4 regions of the Streptomyces sp. KL2 genome follow, and region 3 is predicted to be linked to each of the others. Evidence: riboswitches for the same ligand, from Rfam matches in the RefSeq annotation. Region 3 holds a riboswitch; each other region holds the start of a gene.
The links. Region 3 has a riboswitch for cyclic di-AMP ahead of QPK52_RS02525 (transglycosylase family protein). Riboswitches for the same ligand answer to the same signal wherever they lie in the genome.
Positions count from the first base shown of each region.

Region 1: another riboswitch for cyclic di-AMP. It lies ahead of QPK52_RS14175 (M23 family metallopeptidase); the one in region 3 lies ahead of QPK52_RS02525 (transglycosylase family protein).
Region 2: another riboswitch for cyclic di-AMP. It lies ahead of QPK52_RS06155 (M23 family metallopeptidase); the one in region 3 lies ahead of QPK52_RS02525 (transglycosylase family protein).
Region 4: another riboswitch for cyclic di-AMP. It lies ahead of QPK52_RS16595 (transglycosylase family protein); the one in region 3 lies ahead of QPK52_RS02525 (transglycosylase family protein).

Region 1 is NZ_CP127170.1:3,119,776-3,127,412, reverse strand. Features, by position in the region: gene QPK52_RS14195 (hypothetical protein) at 29-730, opposite strand; gene QPK52_RS14190 (epoxide hydrolase family protein) at 796-2,046, opposite strand; gene QPK52_RS14185 (helix-turn-helix transcriptional regulator) at 2,110-3,081, shown strand; gene QPK52_RS14180 (antibiotic biosynthesis monooxygenase) at 3,162-3,923, shown strand; gene QPK52_RS14175 (M23 family metallopeptidase) at 4,081-5,136, opposite strand; cyclic di-AMP (ydaO/yuaA leader) riboswitch at 5,148-5,326, opposite strand; gene QPK52_RS14170 (PP2C family protein-serine/threonine phosphatase) at 5,553-6,725, opposite strand; gene QPK52_RS14165 (APC family permease) at 6,823-7,637, opposite strand, start outside.
Region 2 is NZ_CP127170.1:1,358,320-1,365,956, reverse strand. Features, by position in the region: gene QPK52_RS06170 (DNA topoisomerase (ATP-hydrolyzing) subunit A) at 1-1,545, opposite strand, end outside; gene QPK52_RS06165 (M16 family metallopeptidase) at 1,761-3,155, shown strand; gene QPK52_RS06160 (M16 family metallopeptidase) at 3,179-4,555, shown strand; cyclic di-AMP (ydaO/yuaA leader) riboswitch at 4,763-4,935, shown strand; gene QPK52_RS06155 (M23 family metallopeptidase) at 4,949-5,854, shown strand; gene QPK52_RS06150 (GntR family transcriptional regulator) at 6,037-6,741, shown strand; gene QPK52_RS06145 (HPr family phosphocarrier protein) at 6,945-7,226, opposite strand; gene QPK52_RS06140 (GNAT family N-acetyltransferase) at 7,388-7,637, shown strand, end outside.
Region 3 is NZ_CP127170.1:551,381-559,017, forward strand. Features, by position in the region: gene QPK52_RS02515 (NADPH:quinone oxidoreductase family protein) at 1-435, shown strand, start outside; gene QPK52_RS02520 (NADP-dependent isocitrate dehydrogenase) at 605-2,824, opposite strand; gene QPK52_RS02525 (transglycosylase family protein) at 2,983-4,056, opposite strand; cyclic di-AMP (ydaO/yuaA leader) riboswitch at 4,063-4,237, opposite strand; gene QPK52_RS02530 (hypothetical protein) at 4,775-4,945, opposite strand; gene QPK52_RS02535 (zinc-dependent alcohol dehydrogenase) at 4,942-6,240, opposite strand; gene QPK52_RS02540 (erythromycin esterase family protein) at 6,456-7,637, shown strand, end outside.
Region 4 is NZ_CP127170.1:3,656,817-3,664,453, forward strand. Features, by position in the region: gene QPK52_RS16585 (cytochrome P450 family protein) at 1-151, shown strand, start outside; gene QPK52_RS16590 (transglycosylase family protein) at 281-1,321, shown strand; cyclic di-AMP (ydaO/yuaA leader) riboswitch at 1,557-1,727, shown strand; gene QPK52_RS16595 (transglycosylase family protein) at 1,734-2,459, shown strand; gene eno (phosphopyruvate hydratase) at 2,722-4,011, shown strand; gene QPK52_RS16605 (FtsB family cell division protein) at 4,191-4,709, shown strand; gene QPK52_RS16610 (DUF501 domain-containing protein) at 4,792-5,349, shown strand; gene QPK52_RS16615 (exopolyphosphatase) at 5,346-6,347, shown strand; gene QPK52_RS16620 (NAD(P)/FAD-dependent oxidoreductase) at 7,115-7,637, shown strand, end outside.

The DNA.
Region 1 (7,637 bases), 2.6 Mb from region 3:
TCGAGTCCGGCCGTGAACGGTCGGCCGTTCACGGCCGGCGGCCGGTGCGGGCGGACCGGCCGCCGGTCCCCGGGTTCGCCGGTTCCGCCGGGTTCAGGCGCGGCATGCGCGCGCTGCCCCAAGTGCCCATCAGCACGTGCACCAGCGCGGCCCCCACCAGGACGCCGTCGTACGACGGGGCGTCCTCGTCCGTGGTGGGATCGGCCGCGCCCTCGGGGTCGTGGCGCACGCGCAGGACGTCGCCCTCCGCCACATGCCTTTCGCAGCCGTCGCCCTGTGTCAGGTAGGGGGAGATCTCCCGGCCGGAGAGGTCGCGCAGGACGCACCGGTCGGTCTTCCCGTTCCTCTTCTCCACGACCACGGCCTGCGTCCACCGCCCCCGCTCCCGCAGCCCGTCGTCGTGCCCGGCCTGCCCGGCGGTGACGCCCAGCACGGCGCCGGTGAGGACGGGGAAGGCGAGCTGCCAGGCGGCCTTGCGCCGGTTCCACGGGACGGAGCGCGGTTCGAGCACGGGCACCAGCAGGGCCGCCAGCGGGATCAGGAGGCAGGCGGTCAGGGTCGCCGGGCCCCGCAGCCACCGGTTCAGCGGCGCTGCCGGGGCGAGGTAGGCCAGGGCCACAGCGGCGGTGGCGCACGCCGTGTGGAACACGAACCACCAGACCGCCCTGGTGAAACGCGGGGAGGAGCCCGCCTCCGTCGCCTCGGCCGTGCCGTCCGTCCTCGCACCCATCGCCGATCCCGCCCCCGCATCCCCGCCGCGTCCGTCGGGGTCGAGGCTAGCCACCCGTTCGAACGTCAGCGCAGCGGGCGGAAAAAGGCGCGCAGATCGCCGGTGAGGAGGCCGGGCCGCTCCAGGGCGGGGAAGTGGCCGCCCCCGGCGAAGCGGCTCCAGTGGGCGGCGGCGCCGTCGGGGTCGGCCAGGGGGCGGAGGCCGGTGCCCGAGGAGGCGAACTCCGCGACGCCGATGGGTACGTCGGCGGGGACGTCGGCGGGGACACCGGTGCCCGGCCCGCCCGCCGGGCGGTTCCGGGCGAGGTGCTCCAGCTCGCGGCGCGTCTCGTAGGTGAAGTGGGCCGTGGAGGCGCCCAGGCGGCCGAGCCAGTACAGCGTCACCTTCGTCAGGAGCAGGTCGCGGTCGACGGCGTCCTCGGGAAGTTCGGCGGCCGGGTCGGTCCACTCGTGGAACTTCTCCGTGATCCAGGCCAGTTGGGCGACCGGCGAGTCGGTGAGGCCGTAGCCCAGGGTCTGCGGGCGGGTGGACTGGATCCGGTACGAGCCCATCCCGTCCTCCGCGAAGGCGGGTCCGGGCCGCACGCCCACCGTCCCCGCCGCCGAGAGCACCGGCACCATGTCGTCCGTGCCCGCCATGGCGAGGTGCAGGCCGGCGACGTGCCCGGGAACCGTCCGCCGCAGGGTGCCCGCGATGCCGCCGCCGACATCGAAGCCGTGGACGCCGTAGCGGTCGTGGCCGAGGCGCCGCATCAGCTCGGCGAAGGCGGCGGCCGTGCGCATCACGCCCCAGCCCGGCCCGGCGACGGGGGTGGAGAAGCCGAAGCCGGGGGTGGACGGGGCGATCACGTGGAAGGCGTCCGCCGGGTCGCCGCCGTGGGCACGGGGGTCGGCCAGGGCGTCGGCGACCAGGAGGAAGTCCACCGGCGATCCGGGCCAGCCGTGGCACAGCAGCAGCGGCAGGGCGCCCGGTTCGGGCGAGCGCCGGTGGAGGAAGTGGAGGGTCTGCCCGTCGACGGTGGTGGTGAACTGCGGGACGGCGTTCAGCCGGGCCTCCTGTGCGCGCCAGTCGTAGGCGGTGCGCCAGTACTCGGCCAGTTCCCTCAGGTACGCCAGGGGCACTCCCCTGCCCCAGCCGGGCTCGGGCGACTCGGCGGGCCAGCGCGTACGGGCCAGTCGCTCCCTCAGGTCCGCCAGCTCGGCGTCGGGGACCTCGATGCGGAACGGGTGGACGGCGGCGGGGGCGCCGGGCACGGTCGCCCCGGCGGGTGCGGTGCTCCCGGCGCTTGCGGGGTTCTCGGTGGTCTGCTGCTTCATGGGGACGACGTTAGGAAGGCTTGAGGAACACTTCTTTCCTCAAGTGGACGGCAGAATGAGGGAATGCTGGAGACCTCCGCACGGCTGCTCCGCCTGCTCTCGCTGCTCCAGTCCCGTCCCGACTGGTCCGGCGCCGAGCTGGCCGAACGGCTCTCGGTGACGCCCCGGACCGTCCGCAACGACATCGGCCGGCTGCGCGCCCTCGGCTACCGGATCCACTCCACCACCGGTACGGCCGGCGGCTACCGGCTCGGCGCCGGTGCGGCGCTGCCGCCGCTGCTGCTGGACGACGAGGAGGCCGTCGCCGTGGCCGTCGGTCTGCACGCCGCCGCGGCCGGCTCGGTGACCGGCATCGAGGAGGCCTCGCTGCGCGCCCTCACCAAGCTGCGGCAGCTCCTGCCCTCCCGGCTGCGCCACCGGCTCGACGCGCTGCGCGCCGCCACGGTCTCGGTGGGCGGCCGGCACGGGCCGACCGTGGACCCCGGGGTGCTGACCGCGATCGCCGCCGCCGTACGCGACCGGGAGCGGCTGCGCTTCGACTACCTCGCCCACGACGGAACGCAGAGCGTGCGCACCGTCGAGCCGCACCGCCTGGTCCACACCGGGCGCCGCTGGTATCTGCTGGCCTGGGACGACGGCCGCGGCGACTGGCGCAGTTTCCGCGCCGACCGCGTCCGCCTCCGCACCCCGAACGGTCCCCGCTTCACGCCCCGGGAGCCGCCGGGCGGCGGCGCCGTCGAGCATGTGCTGCGCGGGACGGGCTCGGCGGCGTGGCGGCACCAGGCCCGCGTACGGCTGCACGCGTCCCCGGCGGAGGCGGGCGAGCGGATCGTGCCGACGGCCGGGCTGCTGACCGACGACGGCGGGGGCGGGTGCGTGCTGGAGACCGGGGGCGACTCCCTCCACAACCTCGCCGCGTTCCTGGGCACCCTGGACCTGCCGTTCACCGTGCTCGACCCGCCCGAGCTGCGCGACCTGCTGCGCACCCTCGCCGACCGCTACCGGGCCGCCGCGGACGATCCCCATACGCCTTGACTTGAAGGCGACTTCAACTGTGAGGGTGGTTACGTGACACGAGGGCACGCCCTGTGACCGACGAGGAGGCACCCATGTCCATGACACCCGTATATCCCGACCCCACCCGCCCCGAGGCCCGAACCGTCCTCATCAGCGTCTGGGACGTCGGCACGCCCGAGCGGCAGCGGGCCGCCGCGGACGCCATCGCAGCCACCTGGGGGAAGCGGGAGTGGCCGACGCCGGGCATGCTGTCGTACAGCGTCTACGCGGGGGCCGACGGCCGGACGCTGCTGCACTACTCCCAGTGGACGGGCGAGGAGGCGTACGAGGAGTTCGTGCGCACCCACCGGCAGGAGCGCAACGACGAGATCGACGACGCGGTGCCGGGGATCGAGCGGCTGCGGCTGACGCGCACCCGGCGCTACCGCAGCCTGCCGCAGGAGCGGGACGGACGGGGGCGGGACGGAAAGCGGCCCGAGCCGGGGTGCGTGGTGGTCGTGGAGGTCGGGTTCGAGGGGCCGGACGAGGCGCGGCAGCGGGCATGGGTGGACACCGTGGCCGCGGCGATCGAGGACGACGGCGCCGGCGGGGGCCTGCCGCCCGGCGGCATCTCGGCCCACTTCCATCTGAGCACGGACGGCACGCGCGTGGTCAACTATGCGGAGTGGGAGAGCGAGCAGGCGCACATCGACGCGCTGGAGGCGCCGGGCAGGGGCATCGGCTCGCCGTCCCCGCTGTGGGACCGGGTGCGGAACTTCCCCGGGATGGTGAGCAACGACGTGGCGCGCTACCGGCTGCTGTTCTCCACCGAGCGCCCCGGGGAGCCGGCGGAGCGGGCTGCGGCGGCACGGCAGGCGTGACAGGCGTGGCGGGCGCCGCAGGCGCGGTGGGCGCGTGCGGGCGGGGAAGGCCGGCAGCCCTGGTGTCGGGGGGGGATGAGCCACCAGGGCCGCCGGGGTGTGGGAGCCGGCGTGCGAGAGCGCGGGCGGGGCCCGCGGGCCGTCGGCCGGACCGCCGTCAGATGGACTGGCCCTTGCTCCGCAGCCAGGTCAGCGGGTCGATCGGGTCGCCGCCGCCGGGACGGACCTCCAGGTGGAGGTGCGCTCCGGTGGAGTTGCCGGTGGAGCCGACGCGGCCGATGACGTCGCCGGTGGTCACCTTGCCGGTGGTGACGGTCATGGAGGACAGGTGGCAGTACCAGATCTCCGTGCCGTCGTCGAGCTTGAGGATGATGCGGTAGCCGTAGGAGCCCGCCCAGCCCGCCTCGACGATCTCGCCGCTGTGCACCGCCTTGACCGGGGTGCCGGTGGGGGCCGCGAAGTCCAGGCCGGTGTGGTTGTTGGCCCACATCGAGCCGGACTGGCCGTAGGTGGAGGTGAGCTGGTACGAGGCGAGGGGGAGGGTGTAGCTGGCCGCGAGCTTGGCCAGGCGCTCGGCCTCGGCCTTGCGCGCCGCCTCCTCGGCGGCCTTGCGCTTGCGCTCGGCCTCCTCCGCGGCGGCCTGTTCCGCGGCCTCGTCGGCCGCCTCGTCCGCCGCCTGGGCGGCGGCCTTCTCGAGCGCGGCCTGGGCGGCGCCGGTCTGCTGCTGGTCGGCCTGCTGGAGGATGCGCGCCCGCAGCGCCTCGCCGGCGTCCGCCGTCACGACGGTCGTGGTGGCGTCGGAGGTGTCCAGGCCGGCCTGGGTGACGGTGCCGCCGAAGGGGCTGGTGGCCTCCCCCTGCGGGGCGGGGCCGTTGTCGTCGCCGCCGGAGACCATGCCGCCGACGACGGGGAGGCCCTCGGCCACGGCGCCGAGGTCCACGTCCGGCAGGGAGATGGCGACCGGGGACTTGTCCTTGGCGGTGGCTATGCCGCCCGCGCCGACGGCGGCGATCACGCCGACGCCGAGGACCGCTCCGCTGCGGGCCATGCCGTTGCGCTGCTTGGCGACGCGGTGCCGGCCGCGGACCGGACGGACGGATTCCTCGGTCGGGTTCCACACCGGCCGGTCGCCGTCGCTTTCCGGGCCGAAAGGGGTGAAAGCGGCGGTGTGCGGGTCGTACGAGACCTCGGGGGCCGGGCTGCTGGACGCCACTGGGGCGCTCTCCTTTCCTTCCTTCTCGCCTACCGGGTTAGCTGACGGGTTCGGAGCAGGAAGGTCTCCTACGGATCCATACGGGCATGCCGCATGGCCCCGATTCACCCCAATTGGTGGTTCCCCGGTTCCCTGCGCGCGTCCTCGCTGTTGGCGGGGCCGCGCGTACGGGATTCGGCGACGGCGCACGGTGCCGCCCTCTTCGGCGACAGTGACGACCGCGCTGCGTTATCGAACGTTAATAGAGGTGCGCTCCGGATTCCAAGTCCCCTCTTTGGATATGGGGCTTTCTTGACGGAGGACTATCGGGGCATTGACGGGCCAATTCGGGCGAGTCGACCGCCGGATCGGCGCATGAGACGCACGCCACACCATCTGACGTTGCCTCAGATGTTATGCGGAGGGGCGCATGGCGGCTACGGACGGTCACCGCCGGCCGGAGGCTCCGGGGGCCCGGGGTCGCGCATGACCGCCAGCAGCGCCATGTCGTCGGACCGGTGCCCGCGGGTGTGCGCGTCGACGTCCGCGAGGAGGTGGTCGAGCAGGGGGGCCGGCCCGGGGAAGTGCCGGCCGCGCAGCCCCTCCACCGGGTCGTAGAAGGCGTCCGCCGCGTTCCGCGCCTCCGTCAGGCCGTCGGTGTGGAGCAGCAGCAGGGAGCCGGGCGGGAAGGGCACCGGTCCGGTCCGCCCGCTCCCGGAAGCCCCCGCCAGGTCCCCCAGCCCCAGCGGCAGCGCGTACGCCTCCGTGTCCGGCTCCAGCAGCCGCACCTCCCCCTCCCCGGTCAGCAGCACCGGCGGCGGATGGCCCCGGTTGACGATCCGCAGGCTCCCCGCTTCCCCGGCCGGGATCTCGGCGAGCACGGCCGTGACGAACTCCTCCGACCGGCCCGCCCCCGTCTCGCGCTGCCCGGCCTCCCGGATCAGGGCGTGCTCGATGCGGTCGGCGACCGCCGCCAGGTCCTCCTCGGTCTCGGCCGCCTCCCGGAAGGCGCCGAGCACGACGGTGGCCGTGCCGACGGCGCCCGTCCCCTTGCCGCGCACGTCGCCCACCAGCAGCCGCAGCCCGTACGGCGTCCGCTCCACGCCGTACAGGTCGCCGCCGATGCGGGCGTGCGCCTGCGCGGCCTCGTAGCGGACGGCGATCCCGAGGTCGCCGACCCGGCCGGGCGGCACGGGCAGCACCGCGAGCTGGACGGCCTCGGCGACCCGGTGGGCCGATGCCACGCTGATGTCGCTGTGGTGCAGCACGCGGCTGAGGACGAGGGCCAGCACTCCGACGGTGGTGTTGGTGACCAGCCGCGCCGTGCTCTCCGCCGGGGGCAGTCCGGCCCGCACCAGCAGGGCGAGGACCACGGCCGTCGAGGCGGCCACCATGGCCGCCGTGCCGCCGAACGTCCACAGGGCCGCGGCGACCAGGCACGCCGCGATGAACGGCGCGCTCAGGAACACCTCGGGAGGGGTCAGCAGATTGACCGCCAGCCCCATCAGGACCAGCAGCAGGGGCAGCAACCAGGGCGGGCGGCCGACGACGGGGATGACACGGGCACGGGTCCTGCCCCCGCCCGTGTCCTGCCGCCCGTCGCCGTGCACCCCTCCAATCTTCCCGATGCCCGGCGTCCCGGCGAGTCGATCAGGTCCGGCCGGACGACGCCGGACGCCGGGGCACCGAGCACCAGGGCCCGGGCACCTACGCCCGGCGGGCGGCGACCGCGCGGCGCACCCCGTACGAGGCGGCACCGGCCGCCAGCACCGCCGCGCCCAGGAGCACCGAGGCGAGCGGCAGGGCGAAGGCCAGCACCACGCACCCGGTCAGCCCCACCGCCGGCACGATCCGCGGCGGGCGCCCCTCGCCGGGGCCGAGGGTCCAGGCGGAGGCGTTGGCGACCGCGTAGTAGGCCAGGACGCCGAAGGAGGAGAAGCCGATCGCGCCGCGCAGATCCGCCGTGGCGGCCACCACCGCCACCACCGCGCCGACGGCGAGCTCGGCGCGGTGCGGCACGCCGGAGCGCGGATGCACGGCGGCCAGCGCGGACGGCAGGTGCCGGTCGCGGGCCATCGCCAGGGTGGTGCGCGAAACGCCGAGGATCAGGGCCAGCAGCGAGCCCAGCGCCGCCACCGCCGCCCCGGCGGTGACGACCGGGACCAGCTCCGGTACGCCCGCCGCGCGCACCGCGTCGGCCAGCGGCGCGGTCGCCCGGCCCAGCGCGTCGCCGCCCAGCACACCGAGCAGCGCGACCGCGACGGCGGCGTAGACGACCAGGGTGATGCCCAGCGCCAGGGGGATCGCCCGGGGGATGGTGCGGGCCGGATCGCGCACCTCCTCGCCGAGGGTGGCGATGCGCGCGTACCCGGCGAAGGCGAAGAACAGCAGGCCCGCCGCCTGGAGCACACCGCCGGGCGAGACGCCGCCGGACGTGTCCGCCCCGGACGGCGAGGACCAGAAGGCCAGCCGTGCGGCGTCCGCCTCGCCGGAGGTCAGGCAGGCGACCACGACGGCGGCCA
Region 2 (7,637 bases), 810 kb from region 3:
CGCCACCTGGAGCGGGACGGCCGCCGCCGGGACGTCGGCCGAGGACAGCAGCTCGGTGCGGCGCGGGGTGCCGTACTTCCTGGCGACCGCGGACAGCTCCGAGGAGACCAGCTTGCGCAGCTCCGCGTCGGACTCCAGGATGCGGGTCAGCTCCTCGATCTCGGCGTTCAGCCGGTCGCGCTCGGCCTCCAGTTCGATGCGGTCGAACTTCGTCAGCCTGCGCAGCGGGGTGTCGAGGATGTACTGCGTCTGCACCTCGGACAGGCCGAACCGGGCGATCAGCGACTCCTTGGCCTGTGCGGCGTTCTCGCTGGAGCGGATGATCCGGATGACCTCGTCGATGTCGACCAGCGCCACCAGCAGGCCCTCGACCAGGTGCAGCCGGTCGCGCCGCTTGCCGCGCCGGAACTCGCTGCGCCGCCGCACCACGGTGAAGCGGTGGTCGACGTAGACCTCCAGGAGCTCCTTCAGCCCCAGCGTCAGCGGCTGGCCGTCGACCAGGGCGACGTTGTTGATGCCGAAGGACTCCTCCATCGGCGTCAGCTTGTAGAGCTGCTCCAGCACGGCCTCGGGGTTGAAGCCGTTCTTGATCTCGATGACCAGCCGCAGCCCGTGCTCGCGGTCGGTGAGGTCCTTGACGTCGGCGATGCCCTGGATCTTCTTGCCGTTGACCAGGTCCTTGATCTTGGAGATGACCTTCTCGGGGCCGACGTTGAAGGGCAGTTCGGTGACGACCAGGCCCTTGCGCCGCGCGGTGACGTTCTCCACGGAGACCGTGGCGCGGATCTTGAAGGTGCCGCGCCCCTTGGCGTAGGCGTCCTTGATGCCCTCCAGCCCGACGATCCGGCCGCCGGTGGGCAGGTCCGGGCCCGGCACGAAACGCATCAGCGTCTCCAGGTCCGCGCCGGGGTGCCTGATCAGGTGCCGGGCGGCGGCGATCACCTCGCCCAGGTTGTGCGGGGGCATGTTGGTGGCCATGCCGACCGCGATGCCGGAGGAGCCGTTGACCAGCAGGTTCGGGTAGGCCGAGGGCAGTACGGACGGTTCGGACTCGCTGCCGTCGTAGTTGGGCGCGAAGTCGACGGTGTCCTCGTCGATCGACTCGACCATCAGCCCGGCCGCCGGGGCGGAGCGGCACTCGGTGTACCGCATGGCGGCGGGCGGGTCGTCGTTGCCCAGCGAGCCGAAGTTCCCGTGCCCGTCCACCAGCGGCAGCCGCATGGAGAAGGGCTGGGCCAGGCGCACCAGGGCGTCGTAGATGGCGCTGTCGCCGTGCGGGTGGAGCTTGCCCATCACCTCGCCGACGACGCGTGCGCACTTGACGTAGCCGCGCTCCGGCCGCAGCCCCATCTCGTGCATCTGGTAGAGGATCCGCCGGTGGACCGGCTTGAGTCCGTCGCGCGCGTCGGGCAGGGCGCGCGAGTAGATGACCGAGTAGGCGTACTCCAGGAAGGAGCCCTGCATCTCGTCGACGACGTCGATGTCGAGGACGCGCTCCTCGAACTCTCCCCCGGGCGGCGGGGTCTTCGTGCTGCGGCGGGCCATCGCGGCTGCGACTCCTTCTTGCGTACTGCGGACTGTGTGTCCCCGTACCGGGGCAGGGGGCGGACGGGCACCATTGTGGACCTCGGCACCGACAGTCCGGCCCCCGCCCCGAACCGTACGGGAACTTCGCGCTTTGTCCGGTCGCTTGCATACAGTGACCACACACGCGTTGTGAGAACGCGGTCCGCGATCGCGATCGAAGGGACTCCCTGCCCATGGCTCACACGGCCTCCCCTCCGCCCACCGCCGGCGGCCTGACGGCGACCGAGCACCGGCTGGCCAACGGCCTGCGCGTGGTGCTCTCCGAGGACCACCAGACGCCGGTCGCCGCGGTCTGCCTCTGGTACGACGTCGGATCGCGCCACGAGGTCGCCGGGCGCACGGGTCTGGCACACCTCTTCGAGCACCTGATGTTCCAGGGATCGGCACAGGTGAAGGGGAACGGCCACTTCGAGCTGGTGCAGGGAGCGGGCGGCTCGCTCAACGGCACCACCAGCTTCGAGCGCACCAACTACTTCGAGACGATGCCCGCCCACCAGCTGGAGCTGGCGCTGTGGCTGGAGGCCGACCGCATGGGGTCGCTGCTGGCCGCCCTGGACGAGGAGTCCATGGAGAACCAGCGCGACGTGGTGAAGAACGAGCGCCGCCAGCGGTACGACAACGTGCCCTACGGCACGGCGTTCGAGAGGCTGACGGCGATGGTCTACCCCGAGGGCCACCCGTACCACCACACCCCCATCGGCTCCATGGCCGACCTGGACGCCGCCTCCCTGGAGGACGCGCGGGACTTCTTCCGCACCTACTACGCGCCGAACAACGCCGTACTGGCGGTCGTCGGCGACATCGACCCGCAGCGGACGCTCGCCTGGGTCGAGAAGTACTTCGGCTCCATCCCCTCCCACGAGGGCAAGCGGCCGCCGCGCGACGGCTCCCTGCCGGAGGTCATCGGCGAGGAGGTCAAGCAGATCCTCCACGAGGAGGTGCCCTCCCGGGCGATGATGGCCGCCTACCGGCTGCCGCACGACGGAACCCGTGAGGCGGACGCCGCCGACCTGGCGCTGACGGTGCTCGGCGGCGGCGACTCCTCCCGCCTGCAGACCCGCCTGGTCCGCCGTGACCGCACCGCCGTCACCGCCGGTTTCGGCATGCTGCGGCTGGCGGGCGCGCCCTCGATGGGGTGGCTGGACGTGAAGGCCTCCGGCGACGCCGAGATCGCCGACATCGAGCGGGCGGTCGACGAGGAGCTGGCCCGCTTCGCCGAGGAGGGACCGACCCCGGCGGAGATGGAGCGCGCCCAGGCGCTGCTGGAGCGCGAGTGGCTGGACCGGCTGGCCACGGTCGGCGGCCGCGCCGACGAACTGTGCCGCTACGCGGTGCTGTTCGGCGACCCCCAGCTCGCCCTGACCGCTGTGGAGCGCGTGCTCCAGGTCACCGCCGACGAGGTGCGCGAGGTGGCCGCGGCCCGGCTGCGCCCCGACAACCGCGCGGTGCTGATCTACGAGCCCACCCAGGTGACCGCCCCCGACACCGGGGCCGACGTCTCCGAGGGCGCCACCGTCTCCGAGACCGGCTCCGCCGCCGACACCCACGACCAGGAGGCCGCTCAGTGAGCGACGCCACGGCCCAGAACGGAATGTCGATGGAGTTCCACCCCCAGCCCCGCGGCGGCGAGCCCCGGCCGTGGGCGTTCCCCGCCCCCGAGCGCGGCGAACTGCCCAACGGGCTGACCGTGCTGCGCTGCCACCGCCCCGGCCAGAAGGTCGTGGCCGTCGAGGTCAACCTCGTCGCGCCGCTGGAGGCCGAGCCCCGGGACCTGGAGGGTGTGGCCGGGATCATGGCCCGGGCGCTGAGCGAGGGCACCGACCGGCACAGCGCCGAGGAGTTCGCCGCCGAGCTGGAGCGGTGCGGCGCCACCCTGGACGCGCACGCCGACCACCCCGGTGTGCGGGTCTCCCTGGAGGTCCCCGCCTCCCGGCTGACCAGGGCGCTGGGTCTGCTCGCCGACGCACTGCGCGCCCCCGCCTTCCCCGAGGGCGAGGTCGAGAGGCTGGTGCGCAACCGCCTGGACGAGATCCCGCACGAGCTGGCCAATCCCGCCCGCCGGGCGGCCATCGCACTGTCGAAGGAGCTGTTCCCGGCCGACTCCCGGCTCTCGCGTCCCCGCCAGGGAGCCGAGGAGACCATCAGGGACATCGACGCCGCGGCGGTGCGCGCCTTCTACGCGGAGCATGTGCGGCCCTCGACGGCCACGGCCGTGGTGGTCGGCGACTTCACCGGGGTGGACCTGGACAAGGCGCTGGCCGAGACCCTCGGGGACTGGAAGGGCGCGGCTGCCGGGCCCCGCCCGGTCCCGCCGATCACCGCGGACGACACCGGCCGGGTGGTCGTCGTGGACCGGCCCGGAGCGGTGCAGACCCAGCTCCTCATCGGCCGGATCGGCCCCGACCGGCACGACCGGGTCTGGCCCGCCCAGGTGCTCGGCACGTACTGCCTGGGCGGCACGCTCACCTCCCGCCTGGACCGGGTGCTGCGCGAGGAGAAGGGCTACACCTACGGCGTACGGGCCTTCGCCCAGGTGCTGCGCTCCTCGCCCGAGGGCACCGGCGCCTCGATGCTGGCGATCAACGGCTCGGTGGCCACCGATGTGACGGGTCCCGCACTGGAGGACCTGTGGCGCGTGCTGCGCACCCTGGCGGAGGAGGGCCTCACCGACGCCGAGCGCGACACGGCCGTGCAGAATCTGGTGGGGGTCGCCCCGCTGCGTTACGAGACGGCGGCGGCTGTGGCCGGCACCCTCGCCGACCAGGTGGAGCAGCACCTCCCCGACGACTACCAGGCGAAGCTGTACGCCCGCCTGGCCGAGACCGGCACCGTGGAGGCGACGGCGGCGGCCGTGGCCGCCTTCCCCGCCGACCGCCTGGTGACGGTGCTGGTGGGAGACGCGTCACAGATCGCCGACACGGTGCGCGACCTGGGCATCGGAGAGGTGACGGTCGTCACGGACCAGTGATCCCCGGCCGCGCCGCGGCGGCTGTGCGACGGAAGGCCCTTGGTGGGATTGCCACACCAAGGGCCTTCCGTATGTCCGGTTTTGGGCTGTTCCGGTGGGTGGCCTGTGTGGTGTGGCCTACAAAAGGCGCTATTTGCTTGCTCGCTCAAATTTGTCCGTTTAGCGTCGACCCCGCTGGCCGTCAGAAGTGACCGCGACCGCGGCCGACGGCAGTGATCGCCGAGTCCCCCGAGCGGGGGAGCCGGGGACCCACCCTCCCGCCCTTCTGCGCGGGAGCGGTCCTCTTCCGAGGCACCTGGGGTGAATCGGGCCGTGCGCCCGTAGGAGACCTTCCTGCTCCGAACCCGACAGCTAACCCGGTAGGCGAGAAGGAAGGAAAGGAGTACGCCACCCATGGCGTTCACCCGTGCCACCGCGCAGCTCGCCGAGAAGCTGACCGAGAAGCTCACCGGGCTCACCGAGAGCCTCACAGAGAAGCACCACCTCTCCAGCCGCTCCGTGCGCACCCGCGCCGGTCTGGTCGGAGCCGCCGCCGTTGCCGTCACCGGCGTGGTCGGCGCCGCCGCCACCCCCGCGATCGCCGCTCCGGGCGAGGGCTCGCGAACCTACGCCCTGGGCTTCGTCCAGGCCATGGCCGTCGGCGACACGATCGCCGACGACGTCAGGGCCCAGGCCCGGGCCCAGCAGCGCGTCGCCGACGCCGCCGCGGAGAAGGCGGCCGAGGAGAAGGCCGCGAAGGAGAGGGCCGCGAAGGCCGCCGAGAAGGCTGCGAAGGCTGCCAAGGCCGCCGAGAAGGCTGCGAAGGCTGCCAAGGCCGCCGAGGAGCGCGAGGCCGCCCAGAAGAAGCGCGCGAACGAGCGCGCCGGCCGCTCCGCCGAGCGCCGCTCGGCCACCGGCTACGCCGACCCGGTCGCGGGCGTGGACACCACCACCACCTACAAGCAGGCCGGCGCCTCCTGGTCCTCCGGCAAGCACAGCGGCATCGACTTCCCCGCCAACACCGGCACCCCGGTGCGGTCCGTCGGCCCGGGCACCGTGGTGACGGTCGGCTGGGGCGGCGCGTACGGCAACCAGATCGTCATCCGCCACGACGACGGCAAGTACACCCAGTACGCCCACCTGTCCGCCACGAAGGTCTCGGCGGGCCAGAAGGTCGACGGCGGCCAGCAGATCGGCGCGGTCGGCTCCACCGGCAACAGCACCGGCCCGCACCTGCACTTCGAGGCCCGCAACGGCGCCTACTACGGCTCGGACTTCAACCCGATCACCTATCTGGCCGGCAAGGGCGTCGACGTCTGACGGACCCGGCCCGCAGGGCACCCGGCAGTCACGCACCGGCATCCGCCGCGCGGCCCGCGAGGTCGCGCGGCGGATGTTTTCACGTCTGTTTTCCGACGGGCATCGGAAAACGTGTGGCAGTGGAATACAGTTCGTCCCTGCGGCACTTCGGGAAACATGGAGACGGCGGCGGAGGTCGGCCCATGCGCATTTCCGCGCACATGGTGTGCAGCGCGGTCCGTGACGACATCGTCTCCGGTGTGTTCCCGCCCGGGGCCCGGCTCACCGAGGAACTCCTCGCCAGACGCTACGGCGTCTCGCGCGTCCCGGTGCGCGAGGCCCTGCGGACCCTGGAGTCGGAGGGCTTCGTCGTCTCCCGCCGCCACGCGGGCGCCTGCGTCGCCCAGCCCACCGAGCAGGAGGCCGCCGACCTGCTCGACATCCGCGCCCTGCTGGAGCCGCTGGGTACCGCGCGGGCCGCCCGGCGCCGCACCGAGGCGCAGCTGAGGGTGCTGCGCGGGCTGGTCCGCCTGGGCCTGCAGCGCGCGGAGAGCGGGCGGCTGTCCGATCTGGGGGCCCTGGAGGACTGGTACCACGAGACGCTGGCCCGGGCGTCGGGCAGCCCCAGCCTGGCCTCGCTGCTCACACAGCTGCGCCGCAAGATCAACTGGGTGTACGCCGCGGAACCGCCGCTGCGCGCGGTCGCCGTGTGGCGGGAGCACGGAGCCGTCGTGGACGCCGTCGCGCGCGGTGACGCGGAGCGGGCGCGCGCCCTGGCGAGCGAGCACGTGGAACGCTCCGTCGCGGTGCGCCGCGAGCAGCGGCCGGTGGCCGCGCGCGACGGCCGCCGGAAAGGCCCGGTGAGAAGAGCGAAACACGCCGTAAACACGCCGTGTGACAATTCGTAACAGGAATTGTGTATGCAGGACGGGAGTACGCGGGGAATGCGTTCCCGAAATGCTTCGGGTGCGGAGAAAGGCTGCGGGGCGTTCGCCCCGCAGCCTTAGCCGGTGTCTTCCTCCGGTGCTTTCCGCCGCGTTTCCACGCCGGGTCCGTATCCAGTGCCGTGTACGGGCCCGGTCCGGCGCGGCCGGGTGCCGGACCGGGTGGCTCAGACGGCTCCGGGCAGCTCGTCCAGCCCCTCGGAGACCAGCTTCGCCAGCCGGTCCAGGGCGGTGTCGGCGTCCTCGGCCGCGGAGGCCAGCACGATCTCCTGGCCGCCCTCCACCCCCAGTCCCAGTACCGAGAGCATCGAGGCGGCGTTGACCGGTTCGCCGTCCGGCCTGGCCACGGTGACGGGGACGCCCGAGGAGGTCACGGCGCGGACGAAGATCGCGGCGGGGCGGGCGTGCAGGCCCTCGGGCCAGCCGACGGTGACACGGCGCTCTGCCATGGTGTTGCCCTTCGGGTCGAAACGGATCGGAGCGGACCGGGCCGGGTCCGGTCGGGACCGGGGCGCATGTCCGGGGCCCAGCCCAGCTTCGCACAGGCGGGCGCCCGGGAAGGGGAGCCGACACCTCCGCGATCTGGGGCCCGGTGACTAGGCTGGCCCCCATGCGGACGCCGAGCGAGCCTGCCTACCCCGCCCACTGGGAAGCCGACGTGGTGCTGCGCGACGGCGGCACGGCCCGGGTCCGCCCCATCACGCCCGACGACGCCGAGCGCCTGGTCAGGTTCTACGAGCAGGTCTCCGACCAGTCGAAGTACTACCGCTTCTTCGCCCCCTACCCCCGGCTCTCCGACCGCGACGTACGCCGCTTCACCCACCACGACTACGTCGACCGGGTCGGCCTGGCCGCCATCG
Region 3 (7,637 bases):
CGGGCCGGGGCCCACGAGACGGTGCTCGCCGAGGGGTTCCGGCAGTCGGTGGCGGAGCTGACCGGAGGGCGGGGCGTCGACGTCGTCCTCGACCCGGTCGGCGGGGACCGCTTCACCGACTCGCTGCGCAGCCTCGCCCCGGAGGGGCGCCTGCTGGTGGTCGGCTTCACGGGCGGGGAGATCCCCACCGTGAAGGTCAACCGGCTGCTGCTGAACAACATCGAGGTCGTCGGAGTGGGCTGGGGCGCCTTCTGGCTGCCCCGGCCGGAGTACCTGCGCGAGCAGTGGGAGGAGATCCTGCCCCATCTGGAGAGCGGTGCGCTCGACCCGCTGGTCGGCTCCGTCCACCCCCTGGAGGGGGCCGCGGACGCGCTGCGCGAGCTCGACGGGCGCGGCGCGGCGGGCAAGGTAGTCCTGCGGGTGCGGGAGGACTGAGCACACGGGAGGACTGAGCGCACGGGCGGACCGGGCGCACCGGCGGCGCCCGCCGGGCTCACCCCCCGGGAACAAGGAAGGCCGCCCCGGCCGGACGAGGAGTCCGGCCGGGGCGGCGGCGTCACGGGAAGGGCACGGGTGCGGAGGAGCAGCCCCCGCGCCCGCCGCGTCAGGCCAGGCTCGCCAGGGCCCGGTTGAAGGTCTCCGACGGGCGCATCACGGCCGAGGCCTTGTCGTCGTCGGGCCGGTAGTAGCCGCCGATGTCGGCCGGGGAGCCCTGGACGGCCACCAGCTCGCCGACGATCGTCTGCTCCTGCTCGGTCAGCTCCTGCGCCAGCGGGCCGAAGGCCTGCGCGAGCTCGGCGTCGTCGGTCTGCTTCGCCAGCTCCTGCGCCCAGTACAGCGCCAGGTAGAAGTGGCTGCCGCGGTTGTCGATGCCGCCGATGCGGCGGGTGGGCGACTTGTCCTCGTTGAGGAAGGTGGCCGTGGCCCGGTCGAGGGTGTCGGCCAGCACCTGGGCCTTGGCGTTGCCCGTGGTCTGCGCGAGGTGCTCGAAGCTGACCGCCAGGGCCAGGAACTCGCCCAGGCTGTCCCAGCGCAGGTAGTTCTCCTTGACCAGCTGCTGGACGTGCTTGGGCGCGGAGCCGCCGGCGCCGGTCTCGAACAGGCCGCCGCCGTTCATCAGCGGGACGACGGAGAGCATCTTGGCGCTCGTGCCCAGCTCGAGGATCGGGAACAGGTCGGTGAGGTAGTCGCGCAGCACGTTGCCGGTGACCGAGATGGTGTCCTCGCCGCGGCGGATGCGCTCCAGGGAGAACTTCGTGGCCTCCACCGGCGCCATGATCTCGATCTGCAGGCCCTCGGTGTCGTGCTCGGCCAGGTAGGTGCGGACCTTCTCGATCAGCATGGCGTCGTGGGCGCGGGTCTCGTCCAGCCAGAACACCGCCGGGGCGCCGGTGGCGCGGGCGCGGGTGACGGCCAGCTTGACCCAGTCCCTGATCGGGGCGTCCTTGGTCTGGCACATGCGGAAGATGTCGCCGGCGCCGACCGTCTGCTCCAGCACGACGTTGCCGTCGCCGTCGGTCACCCGGACGGTGCCGGTGGCGGGGATCTCGAAGGTCTTGTCGTGGCTGCCGTACTCCTCGGCCTTCTGCGCCATCAGGCCGACGTTGGGCACCGAGCCCATGGTGGCCGGGTCGAAGGCGCCGTTGGCGCGGCAGTCGTCGATGACGGCCTGGTAGACGCCGGAGTAGGAGCTGTCGGGCAGGACCGCGAGGGTGTCGTGCTCCTGGCCGTCGGGGCCCCACATGTGGCCGGAGGTGCGGATCATGGCCGGCATGGAGGCGTCGACGATGACGTCGCTGGGGACGTGCAGGTTGGTGATGCCGCGGTCGGAGTCGACCATGGCCAGCTCGGGGCCCTCGGCCAGCTCGGCCTCGAAGGACTCCTTGATCTTCGCGCCCTCGGGCAGCGACTCCAGGCCCTTGAGGATGCCGCCGAGGCCGTCGTTCGGGGTGAGGCCGGCGGCGGCGAGGGTCTGGCCGTACTCGGCGAAGGTCTTCGGGAAGAAGGCGCGCACCACGTGGCCGAAGATGATCGGGTCGGAGACCTTCATCATGGTGGCCTTCAGGTGGACCGAGAACAGCACGCCCTCGGCCTTGGCGCGGGCGACCTGCTCCTTGAGGAACTCGCGCAGCGCGGCCACCCGCATGACGGCCGCGTCCACGACCTCGCCGGCGAGCACGGGCACGGACTCGCGCAGCACGGTGGTGGAGCCGTCGTCGCCCACCAGCTCGATGCGGAGGGCGTCGTCCTTGGCGAGGACCGCGGACTTCTCGGTGGAGCGGAAGTCGTCCACGCCCATGGTCGCGACGTTCGTCTTGGACTCGGCGGTCCAGGCGCCCATGCGGTGCGGGTGGGTCTTGGCGTAGTTCTTCACCGAGGCGGGGGCGCGGCGGTCGGAGTTGCCCTCGCGCAGCACCGGGTTGACGGCGCTGCCCTTGACCTTGTCGTAGCGGGCGCGGATCTCCCGCTCCTCGTCGGTCTTGGGGTCGTCGGGGTAGTCCGGCAGCGCGTAGCCCTTCTCCTGGAGCTCGGCGACGGCGGCCTTGAGCTGCGGGATGGAGGCCGAGATGTTCGGCAGCTTGATGATGTTGGCCTGGGGGGTCTTGGCCAGCTCGCCGAGCTCGGTGAGCGCGTCGCCGATGCGCTGCTCCTCCTTGAGGTACTCGGGGAAGACCGCGATGATCCGTCCCGCCAGGGAGATGTCACGGCTCTCCACGGCGACGCCCGCCTTGGCGGCGTAGGCCCTGACCACCGGCAGGAGAGAGTACGTCGCCAGGGCCGGGGCCTCGTCGGTCTGTGTGTAGATGATGGTCGAGTCAGTCACCGGGTGCTCCGCTCCACGTCTGCAACATTGCTCGACATCAAGATATCCCGTGGAGGGCCTCCCCCCGAAAGGGCCCTGCCCCTTGTGGCGGCGCGTTCGCGCCGCCACAAGGGGCAGGGAGGCGGGGGCGGGGCGCCGGGCCCGCGGGCCCGGCCGTCTCAGTAGGGTCCGTTGACGTTGTCGATCGAGCCGTAGCGGTCGGCCGCGTAGTTGCAGGCGGCGACGATGTTGGCGACCGGGTCGTACTGGCTGTTCGCCGTGCCCGGGACGTGGTAGGCGTCGAAGGTCGGCTTGATGACCTGGAGCAGGCCGATCGAGGGGGTGCCGCGCTGGGCGTTGATGTCCCAGTTGTTGATCGCGTTCGGGTTGCCGCCGGACTCGCGCATGATGTTGCGGTGGATGCCCTCGTAGGTGCCGGGGATGCCGTTGGCCCGCATGATGTCCAGGGCCTCGCGGATCCAGCCGTCGAGGTTGTCCGCGTAGGCCTTCGGCGAGGCCTGGGGCGCGGTCTTCTGCGCGGCCGGGCGGGCCTGTGTCCGGTTCGCGCGCCCGGGGGTGCGCTCCTGCCCCCCGCCGGAGGACCGGGCGGACAGGGTCAGTTCCTGGCCGGGGAAGATCAGGTGCGGATTGCCGCCGACGGTCTCGCGGTTGGCCTCGTAGACGGCCTGCCAGCCGCCCTCGACACCGTGGCTGGTGGCGATCGAGTGGAGGGTGTCGCCGGAGGCGACGGTGTGGGAGCCGGCGGTGGATCTGCGCTCCGCCTGGGACTTCGCCGCGGACTTCGCCCCGGCTCCCACCTTGGAGTCGCCGCGCGTCTGGGTGGCGGTGCCGCCGGCCGGGGTGCCGGAGTCCCGGCCGAGCCCGGCCGCGGGTCCGCAGGTGGGCCAGGCTCCCGGCCCCTGGAGGGCGAGCAGCTTCTCGCCGGCGGCGATCTGCTCCTCCTTGGTGGCCAGGTCGGCGCGCGGCGCGTACTCGGTGCCGCCGGCGGCCTCCCAGCTGGACTGGGAGAACTGCAGTCCGCCGAAGTAGCCGTTGCCGGTGTTGATGGACCAGTTGCCGCTGGACTCGCACTCGGCGACCTTCTCCCACACCTCGGTGGAGGCCGCGTTCGCGCTGCCGGCGGCGACCACCGGCGCGGCGATGCCCGCGCCGGTGGTGAGCGCGAGGGATACACGCGAGAATTGACGGGATATCAGGGGTGTGCGGGGGCGGCGGTGACGACCACGGGACATGGGTGTGCTTCCTCTCCCACGCCTGCGAGGTTAGCTGTCGGATTCGGGCCGGAGTCGCCCGGCCGTTCCCTTCGCCTCAGAGGGCGTCGGGAATCGGCTTCACCCCAAGCCGGGCCGCCGAAGGCGCGGCACGGCGCGTATGTGGTTTCCCCGCTCCTGCCATGGTCAGCTGCTGCCTCTCCCCGGCCGGGCGGCAGGACTCGGCGTCCCGGCGGTGGAGCCCCCGCCATGGGCGGCGAAGGCCAGGCCACATAAACACAGGGAATTCACGGAAGACAAGGCGCCGGAAATCCGACGACCCCTCACTTTGTCACCGATCCGACAAACACGGCCGCCGTGCGTGTCCGGAAACCGGCCGGACACCGGAGCGCGGAGGGCGGCACACGCGTCAAAACGCTTTCCGGCCAGGAATTTCGGCCGCCGGCAATTAAGGATCTCGACGGCGGGCACAGGAGGAGTGCGGAGGTGTGATTCCCGGCACACTTCCCCAACAGACCGCCCATTATGGGGCGTTGTTCACGACAACACCCCTTGGCGAACATGGCGGCCATAAATACTCGGCCGGGGTTTTTGGCCTGAATGGCCGGTTGGGCATTGCGTAGGCGTTTTGCCGTTTTTTCGGCGCGGTCGCGGGGCGGAGACGGACAGCGGAAGCGGCTCCTCGCACGAAGACGCGCGAGGGGCCGCTTTCGTTGCGCGGCCCGTTCAGGCCGCCGCCTCAGGACCTGTCGCCCGGTTCGTGGCGCCGGGTCTCGAACTCGGTGTGGCCGTTGGGACAGCGGGGGATCTCCTCCCCCTGCTCGGCATGGACCCTCTCCGAGCACTGGGCGCAGTAGAAGTCGCCGGTCTTCCGCGCCCTCTCCCCCGCGTGCGCCGCCACCGCGCTCACCTCCTCTCCGTCTCCCCGGTTCCCGCGGTGGTGGCCGCGCCGGTACCGGCCGCCTCACCGAGGCCAGGGGCGACCGAGCCGCGGCCGTCCACGCCGAGGGCCACCTTCGTCCAGCCCGACTCCCGGCGGTCGAACGTCCGGTACGCCTCGACCGCGTCCGCGACCTCGGCCCAGCGGGTCAGCAGCGGGGTGGGGTCCAGTTCGCCGGAGGCGACCATGGACACCAGGCGGGGCAGGTAGCGGCGGTGGTTGCAGTTGCCCATCCGCAGGGTGAGGTTCTTCATGAACGCCTCGCCGAACGGATAGTGCTCCACCTGCGGCGGATAGACCCCGATGGTTCCCACCGTGCCGGCCTTGGCCGCCATCTGCACCGCCCAGCGGGCCGCCAGCGACGGCGCGTCGCCGGGGACCCAGGTGTCGCCGTCGGGCCGCTGCTCGGGGGCGACCTCGTCGCGCTCGCGGTCGAACCCCTCCGCCTGCCCGGCCAGGGCCTCGGCGGCCGGACCGCGGGCGGGGCGCTGCGCGTCGACGCCGACCGCGTCGACCACCCGGTCCACACCGATGCCGCCGGTCAGGTCCAGGACCGCCCCGACGGGTTCCTCGGCGTTGAAGTCGACCGTCTCGGCGTGCTGGTCGCGGGCCAGGTCCAGGCGGTCGGGAACGCCGTCCACCACGATGATCCGCCCGGCGCCCTGCAACCGGGCGCAGGCGATCGCGGCCTGGCCCACGGGGCCGGCGCCGAGGATCGCGACCGTGTCGCCGGAGCCGATCTCGGCCAGCCGCGCGCCGAACCACGCCGTGGGGTAGATGTCGGACAGCAGGACCGCCTGGGCGTCGTCGACGGTGTCCGGCAGCGGCACCAGCCCGACGTGGGCGTACGGGATCCGGGCGTACTCCGCCTGCAGTCCGTCCAGGCCGCCGGCGGCCTCGGGACCGCCGAAGAACACCGTGCCCGCCCGGCGCCCGCCGGGGTTGGCGTTGTCGCACTGGGCGTAGTAGCCGGCCCGGCAGTAGCTGCACGTCCCGCAGGCGACCGTGGAGGGCACCACCACCCGGTCGCCCGGGCGGAAGTTCCGCACGCCCGCGCCGACCTCCTCCACGATCCCGACGGCCTCGTGGCCCAGGATCCGCCCCTCCTTCATGCCCGGCATCGTGCCGCGCACGAAGTGCAGGTCGGTCCCGCAGATCGCCGACGAGGTGATCCGCACGATCGCGTCGTACGGTTCGTGGATCTTCGGTTCCGGTACGTCCTCCACGCGGATGTCGCCCACACCGTGCCATACGACGGCCTTCATCAGCACGCACCCCTTCGCAGGTCGGTCGCGTTCATCCGAACGGGTCGCGGGTGCCCGGGGCCCCGCCACCGGAAACAGCGGGCATCACCCCGCGGACCGCGGACCGCGGGAGGGGTGTTACGCCGTCCGCCCCGGGGTACCGCGGACCGGGCACCGGCGGCCGGGCGGGCCGGGGCCCGCCCGCAGGCACCCGCGCGACCAGGGAGAGCACGGCGATGGCAGTCACCGGGGGTTCGGCCGACGGCACGGCGGCGCGGGAGGTGCGGGAGATACGCGGTGAAGCCCTGCCGCTGACCGGCCCGCGCTCCCTCGATCCCCTGCTGGAGCGGATCGGCGACGCCCGCTACGTGGCCGTCGGCGAGGCCTCCCACGGCACCGCGGAGTTCTACCGGTGGCGGGCGGAGCTGACCCGCCGGCTGATCGCGGAGAAGGGCTTCTCGCTGGTGGCCGTGGAGGGCGACTGGCCCGACTGCCAGTCCCTGCACCACTGCGTCACCGGCGCCCCCGGCACCCCGGAGGACCCCGGGGAGGTGCTGGACGCCTTCGGACGCTGGCCGCGGTGGATGTGGGCCAACACCGAGGTGCTGGAGTTCGCCCGGTGGCTGCGCGGGCACAATCTCGCCCTGCCCTCCGGGGAGCGCGTCGGCTTCTTCGGACTCGACGTCTACAGCCTGTGGGAGTCGCTGCACGCCGTGCTGGACCACGTGCGCGAGCACGACCCCGACCGGATGGAACAGGCCCTCGCCGCCTGCCGCTGCTTCGAGCCGTACGCCCGGGATCCGCAGTCGTACGCGCTGGCCACCCGGGTGGTGCCCGCCGGGTGCCAGGCGGAGGTGGTCTCCCTGCTGACCGGGCTGCGGGAGCGGGCCGGCCGGGGGCAGGCGGCCGGCGCCGACGGCGGCCGGGCGGCGGAGTTCACCGTCCGGCAGAACGCCGAGATCCTGGCGGGCGCGGAACGCTACTACCGGGCGATGGTGCGCGGCGGCCCGGAGTCGTGGAACATCCGCGACCACCACATGGCCGACACCCTCGACCGGCTCGTGGCCCACCGCGGCCCGGGGACCAAGGCGGTGGTCTGGGAGCACAACACCCACGTCGGGGACGCCCGGGCCACCGACATGGCCGACGCGGGCATGGTCAACGTCGGGCAGTTGCTGCGCGAACGGCACGCGGCCGAGGGCGTGGTGCTGGTCGGCTTCGGCTCCTACGAGGGAACGGTGGTCGCCGCACAGCAGTGGGGCATGCCGCCGGAGACGATGGAGGTGCCGCCCGCCCGGGACGGCAGTGTGGAGCACCTGCTGCACCGGGCACTGCCCGGGGACTCGGCCCTGTTCGTCTGGGGCCGCGGGGACGGTACCGGGGGCGGGCGGAAGGGCGTGGGCGCCCCCGCGCCGGCC
Region 4 (7,637 bases), 3.1 Mb from region 3:
GCTGGAGGGGCGGGTCGCCCTCACGGCCCTGCTGGGACGCCTCCCCGACCTGCGGCTCGCGGCGGAACCTGCCGATTTGCGCTGGCGGGGCGGCCTCATCATGCGAGGGCTGCGCGAACTGCCGGTGGAGTTCGAGCCGGTGCGCGGGTGACGCACAGTCACGTACGTGATCCGTGCGTGATCTGCGAGACACTGACTTGTGATGATCGGCCCGGTGACGCTACGTTCAGCCGTCAACCGCTCAACCTTGCCGTCTGTCCACGCACGAGAGGCTCCGCACATGCTTTCCGGGAACGGTAGACACCGCCGCCCCCGCCAGGCTCCCGCCATCTTCGTCACGGCAGGAGTGACCGGCGCGGGGTTCGCCATCCCCCTGCTGGGGGCGGCGGGCGCGCAGGCGGCAGACCTCGACACCTGGGACCGGGTCGCGCAGTGCGAGAGCGGCGGCCTGTGGAGCGCCGACACCGGCAACGGCTACTACGGCGGCCTCCAGCTCACCCAGGAGATCTGGGAGCAGTACGGCGGTACGTCGTACGCCAAGCGCCCCGACCTCGCCAGCCGCAGCCAGCAGATCGCGGTGGCCGAGAAGATCCTCGCCGACCAGGGGCCGGAGGCCTGGCCCTCATGCGGCGTCAACGCCGGGCTGCGCCACGACACCACCGGCGAGGCCCCGGCCATCGACCCGGGCAACCTCCTGCCGGAGGAGGACGCGCGGGACGGCGGGAGCGGTGGGAACGGCGGGGGCCTCCTGGACGGCGTCCTGCCGGGCGGCGACGCGGCGGAGGAGGACTCCCCGGCCGCCGGCGGGGGCGGGTCCGGCGGCGCGGAGGACGGCGCCGAGGGCGAGCGGAAGGCCCCGAAGGACGGCGGTGCGGAGGACGGTGCCCAGGACGAGGGCGCGAAGGGCGGCGGCGCGGAGGACGGCGCCGAGGGCGACGGTGCGGAGGACGGCGCCCGCGCCGGGGCGGGGGAGGGCACCGGAAAGCACCGCGGCGAGCGCGACCCGCGCGAACTGGATCTGGAGCGCGGGGCGGAGAGCCGGGCGCCGGAGGGCCGGGAGACCGCCGGCGACGGACGCTCCGAGGAGGCCGCCGACCGCTCCGCCCGCGCCGAGCGCCCCGCGCTGGCGGGCACCGTGAGCGGCCTGGGCTCCCGCGGGAGGGACGAGGGCTATCTCGTGCGCCCCGGGGACTCGCTCGTGACGATCGCCCAGGAGCACGGCGTGCCGGGCGGCTGGAGCGGGCTGTACGAGAGCAACAAGGACGTCGTGGGCGAGGATCCGGACCTGATCCTGCCGGGGCAGGAGCTCTCTCTCGGATGAGTGCGGACGGCCCTGCGGGATGACCCTCCCGGGCGACTGCGGCGTGTCGTTCCTGTCCGGCCTAATGCTCCTCATCTGACCTGCGGGTTCCATCCGTGCGGGCGTCAGAAAGGGTGAATCGCCGGTTTCTGACATGCTTTGAGACGGATGTACCGGTGTGCTTACCGTCGTGTCGCTCGCACCGCGAGTGCCACCGACCGCAGCGCCGAATCCTGCCGGCGGCCGGTGGGCAGTCGTCGCGTCAGCGCCGATGGCAGGAGCGGGGGAACCAGGTAGGCGCCGCCCAGGACCGCAGGGTCCGAAGCGGCTTGGGGTGAAGTCGCCCGGGGCTCCGCGCCCCGGACGGCCGGGCTTGCTCACTGCCCGAACCCGACAGCTCACCTCGCAGGCGTCGGTGAGATAAGGGACGTCCATGCTGTTCACCGGCAAGGGGCACGACAGCCGCACCGCCAGAGCCGTCCGCGCGGCCGCGCTGACGGGCGCCGCGGGCGCCGCCATCGCCGTTCCGGTGGCGGGCGCGCCGGGCGCCTCGGCCGCCTCCGTCGACACCTGGGAGCGGGTGGCCCAGTGCGAGTCCGGCGGCGACTGGTCCATCAACACCGGCAACGGCTACTACGGCGGGCTGCAGTTCTCCCAGTCCAGCTGGGAGGCCGCCGGCGGCACCCGGTACGCGCCGCGCGCCGACCTGGCCACCAGGGAGCAGCAGATCGCCGTGGCCGAGCGGCTGCTGGCCATGCAGGGGCCGCGCGCCTGGGCCTGCGCCGAGAAGGGCGGCCTCACCGCCGACGGGCCCGCGGCCGAGGTGGACCCGGGCGGCGGCCGTTCCGTCGGCCCCGGCACCGGGCGGACGTACTCCGAGTCGCAGAACCGCTCCCGCCCGCAGTCGCAGAACCAGTCGCAGAAGCAGTCCCAGGAGCAGTCGCAGGAGCAGTCCCGTTCGCTGTCGCAGGGCGCCTCCGAGCGGGCGGACGGCCACCGGGACGGCGCCGAGTCCGGCTACACGGTCAAGTCCGGCGACACGCTGCGCGCCATCGCCGCCGCCCACGGCACCACCTGGCAGCAGATCCACCAGGACAACGCCGACGTCATCGGCGACGACCCCAACCTGATCTTCCCCGGCCAGCAGCTCCGGGTCTGATCCCCTGCTGTGCCCGCCCCGGCGCCGCCCCGTCACCCGGCGGCGCCATCCCGGTGCGGTGTGTCACCTCCCTTGGCGGAGGGCGCGCCGCACCGGGTTTATTCAATTTGGAAACAAAGCGCTCTCACCCTCTCTGATCTGCGATTTCATCCTCCGTTCCGCCGTATGGCACGGGCTGTCGGCGAGGTGGCGTGCGCGGGCCGGATAGGCTCAGGGCACTGAGACCCGACACACACGCCCGACACACACGAAGGAGACCCTCGTGCCGTCCATCGACGTCGTAGTGGCCCGCGAGATCCTCGACTCGCGAGGCAACCCCACGGTCGAGGTCGAGGTCGGCCTCGACGACGGCAGCACCGGCCGTGCAGCCGTTCCGTCCGGCGCCTCCACGGGCGCCTTCGAGGCCCTTGAGCTGCGTGACGGAGACAAGAGCCGCTACGGCGGCAAGGGCGTCGAGAAGGCCGTCCTCGCCGTCATCGAGCAGATCGGCCCGGAGCTGGTCGGATACGACGCCACCGAGCAGCGCCTGATCGACCAGGCGATGTTCGACCTGGACGCCACCCCGGACAAGTCCTCCCTCGGCGCCAACGCCATCCTCGGCGTCTCGCTGGCCGTCGCCCACGCCGCCTCCGAGGCGTCCGACCTGCCGCTGTTCCGCTACCTCGGCGGCCCGAACGCGCACCTGCTGCCGGTGCCGATGATGAACATCCTCAACGGCGGATCGCACGCCGACTCCAACGTGGACATCCAGGAGTTCATGATCGCGCCGATCGGCGCCGAGTCCTTCTCCGAGGCCCTGCGCTGGGGCACCGAGGTCTACCACACCCTCAAGAAGGTGCTGAAGGAGCGCAACCTCTCCACCGGGCTGGGCGACGAGGGCGGCTTCGCCCCCAACCTCGGCTCCAACCGCGAGGCGCTCGACCTCATCCTGGAGGCGATCAAGCAGGCCGGCTACACCCCCGGCCAGGACATCGCCCTCGCCCTGGACGTCGCCGCCTCCGAGTTCCACAAGGACGGCCGTTACGTCTTCGAGGGCCAGGAGCGCACCGCCGCCCAGATGACCGACTACTACGCCGAGCTGGTCGAGGCGTACCCGCTGGTCTCCATCGAGGACCCGCTGTTCGAGGACGACTGGGACGGCTGGAAGACCATCACCGAGCGCCTGGGCGACAAGGTCCAGCTCGTCGGTGACGACCTGTTCGTCACCAACCCCGAGCGCCTGGCCCGCGGCATCGAGGAGGGCGCCGCCAACGCCCTGCTGGTCAAGGTCAACCAGATCGGCTCCCTGACCGAGACGCTGGACGCCGTCGAGCTGGCCCAGCGCAACGGCTTCAAGTGCATGATGTCCCACCGCTCCGGCGAGACGGAGGACGTCACCATCGCCGACCTGGCCGTCGCCACCAACTGCGGCCAGATCAAGACCGGCGCCCCGGCCCGCTCCGAGCGCGTCGCCAAGTACAACCAGCTGCTGCGCATCGAGGAGATCCTCGACGACGCCGCGGTGTACGCCGGACGCTCGGCGTTCCCGCGCTTCCGCTCCGCGGACCGATGAGCACAGCCGCTCCGCGGACCGGTGAGCACGGCCGGTCCGCGGACCGGTGAGCACGGCCGCGGGAAGCGGCCCCGCCGTCACCGCGTCCCCGCCGCCGTCCCGTACGGTGGCGGGGACGCGGCGGCATGCGGCGGCCCACCGCGGCGGCACGGCGACGACAGGGCAGCAGGGGAGGCGAGGTGGCCGCGGAACGGGACAGGTTCTCCACCGCGACCAGGCTCAGGGCACTGGGCACACAGGCGGCCGAGCGCGTCTACCGCGCCCAGAACCGCCGGATGCGCGCCCCCCGCCGCAGCCGGCTGACCGGCCGCGCCGCACTGCTCGTCCTGGTCCTGTGCTCGCTCGTGGTCGCCCTGGCCTACCCCATGCGGCAGTACGTCTCGCAGCGTGCGGAGATCGAGGAGCAGCGGCGCCTGGTCGAGGAACTGCGCGGCCGGGTCGAGGAGAAGCGCGATCTGAAGGCCCGCTGGAAGGACCCGGCCTACGTGGAGCGGATGATCCGCGAGCACCTGCTCTACGTGCGCCCCGGCGAGACCGGCTACATCCTCCCGCGCGGCACGGCCGACCGTACCGGCGAGGGCGCCTCCCGCTCCCGCCGCACCGCCGAGCCCGGCCCCACCGAACAGGCCTGGTACCGGCACCTGTGGGACGGAGTGGACGCGGCGGACGCCTCCGGCGCCGCCGGGCAGCGCCCCTGAGCGGTCCGGAAGCGGCCCGGACCCCGACCGCCCCGCCGGGCCCCCGCGCCCGGCCCCGACACCCCTGAGGCATCCTGGCCACATGGAAACGCCCCCGCCCCGTACCGAGCCCACCGCGCCGACCGAAGCCGACGTCGAGGCATTCCAGCAGCAGCTCGGCCGTCCGCCGCGCGGTCTGCGCGCCATCGCGCACCGCTGCCCCTGCGGGCAGCCCGACGTGGTGGAGACCGCGCCGCGGCTGGAGGACGGCACGCCCTTCCCGACCACGTACTACCTCACCTGCCCGCGCGCGGCCTCCGCGATCGGCACCCTGGAGGCCGAGGGCGTGATGAAGGAGATGACCGAGCGGCTGCGCACCGACCCGGAGCTGGCCGCCGCGTACCGCCGGGCGCACGAGGACTACATCGCGCGCCGCGACGCCATCGAGGTGCTGGAGGGCTTCCCCAGCGCGGGCGGGATGCCCGACCGCGTCAAGTGCCTGCACGTCCTGGTCGCCCACTCGCTGGCCGCGGGTCCGGGCGTCAACCCGCTGGGCGACGAGGCGATCGCCATGCTCCCGGAGTGGTGGAGCAAGGGGCCGTGCGTGAGCGCGGCCGGGGACGGCAGGGGCGGCGAGGACAGCGGGGAGGGTGCGCGGTGACGGGGACGGCGAACGGCACGACGGCCGGCGCGGCGGCCGGCACGACGGTCAGGGTCGCGGCCGTCGACTGCGGCACGAACTCCATCCGCCTGCTCGTCGCCGACATCGACCCGGCCACCGGCGAACTGACCGACCTCGACCGCCGGATGACCATCGTCCGCCTCGGCCAGGGCGTGGACCGCACCGGGCGGCTGGCCCCCGAGGCGCTGGAGCGCACCTTCGCGGCCTGCCGCGAGTACGCCGAGGTGATCCGCGGACACGGCGTCACCCCCGGGCGCACCCGCTTCATCGCCACATCCGCCTCGCGCGACGCCGAGAACCGGGACGACTTCGTGCGCGGCGTCGTGGACATCCTGGGCGTCGAACCCGAGGTGATCACCGGCGACCAGGAGGCCGCGTTCTCCTTCACCGGCGCCACCAGGGAGCTGGCGGGCGCGGAGCACCTGCCGGGGCCGTACCTGGTGGTGGACATCGGCGGCGGCTCCACGGAGTTCGTGGTCGGCGAGGACGGGGTGCGGGCCGCCCGCAGCGTGGACGTCGGCTGCGTCCGGCTGACCGAGCGCCATCTGCTGCGCGACGGCACGATCACCGATCCTCCCTCGAAGGCGCAGATCGCCGCGATGAGGGCGGACGCCGAGGCCGCACTGGACCTGGTGGAGGAGACCGTCCCGCTGGCCGGGGCGCGGACGCTGGTGGGACTGGCCGGCTCGGTCACCACCGTCGCCGCCGTCGCGCTGGGACTGTCCGAGTACGACCCGTCGGCCATCCACCACTCCCGGATCGGCGCGGAGAAGGTCGCGGAGGTCACCGCGCGCCTGCTGGCCGCCACCCACGACGAGCGCGCCGCCATCCCCGTGATGCACCCGGGCAGGGTGGACGTGATCGGCGCGGGCGCCCTCGTCCTCCAGACGGTCATGGAGCGCACCGGGGCCGAGGAGGTCGTGGTCAGCGAGCACGACATCCTCGACGGCATCGCCCACTCCCGCGCCACGCGCTGACCCGGGGTCCGGCCCGCGGTGACGCGGCCGGGGCCTTCGGGGCCGCGGCGGCCCCGGTGAGCCCCGGCTCCCACGGATTCCGGCGGACGCCGCGCCGGCCGGTGGCCCGGAGCCGCCGCCGTGCCGCCGCAGTGAACCGGAGCGCGTGCTTCACGGGGACGGCCGGTTCCCGGGTCGGGCCCTCGTCCGGCGCGGCTCGGAGGGCCGCCGGCCCACCCGGACCCCGGGCTCGGCGCCGACGACGGTGCGCCCTGCCCGGCCCTCGCCGGGCAGGGCGCACCCCGCGGCCGGCAGGATCGGCAGCAGCGCGAGACGGCGCGTCAGGTCCCCTCCCCGTCGGTGGAAACACCATGTCAGACGCGCGGGGCCGACGGAGCGGGCCGTTCCCGCGCACCCCCGCGAAGGCACGATCGGGGCGTCTCGGAAGACCCCGGCGGGAAAGTTCGTGAACTTCTTCACAAGGAAAAGCGCGCGAGCAGGCCATGTTACCTGTCGGTAGTGGCGAATCCGGGCCTCCCTGACCCGGAAGGGATGGTTCCGGAGGTGCCGGAGTATCGGGTCCCTCCGGGGCGGCGGCGGTTCCGCTCGGATCCACCGGAGAGCGATTGCGCAGCTCACAGGGGGTGGTGAACGTGTCGTGAGGTGCGCCGGTTCCCGGTTCCGGGTGTGGTTCCGGTCACGGGTCGGCGGAGTGTAGCAGAAGCGGGTGGGGTGCTTGTGAAGACCCTCACGAGGGTCCCCCCTGACGGCAGTGGATACTCGAAGGCATGAGCACCACGGAGCGTCCGCGAATCCTCGTAGTGGGTGGCGGGTACGTCGGTCTGTACGCAGCGCGCCGCATCCTGAAGAAGATGCGGTACGGCGAGGCGACCGTCACCGTCGTCGACCCGCGCTCGTACATGACGTACCAGCCCTTCCTGCCGGAGGCAGCCGCCGGGTCCATCTCCCCGCGCCACGTCGTCGTCCCGCTGCGGCGCGTGCTCCCCAAGGCGGAGGTCCTCACCGGCCGCGTCACCACCATCGACCAGGACCGCAAGGTCGCCGTGATCTCGCCGCTGGTCGGCGACTCCTACGAGCTGCCCTTCGACTACCTGGTGGTCGCGCTCGGCGCGGTCTCCCGCACCTTCCCGATCCCCGGCCTGGCCGAGAACGGCATCGGCATGAAGGGCATCGAGGAGGCGATCGGCCTGCGCAACCACGTCCTGGAGCAGCTCGACAAGGCCGACTCCACGAACGACGAGGCCGTCCGCCGACGGGCGCTGACCTTCGTCTTCGTCGGCGGTGGCTTCG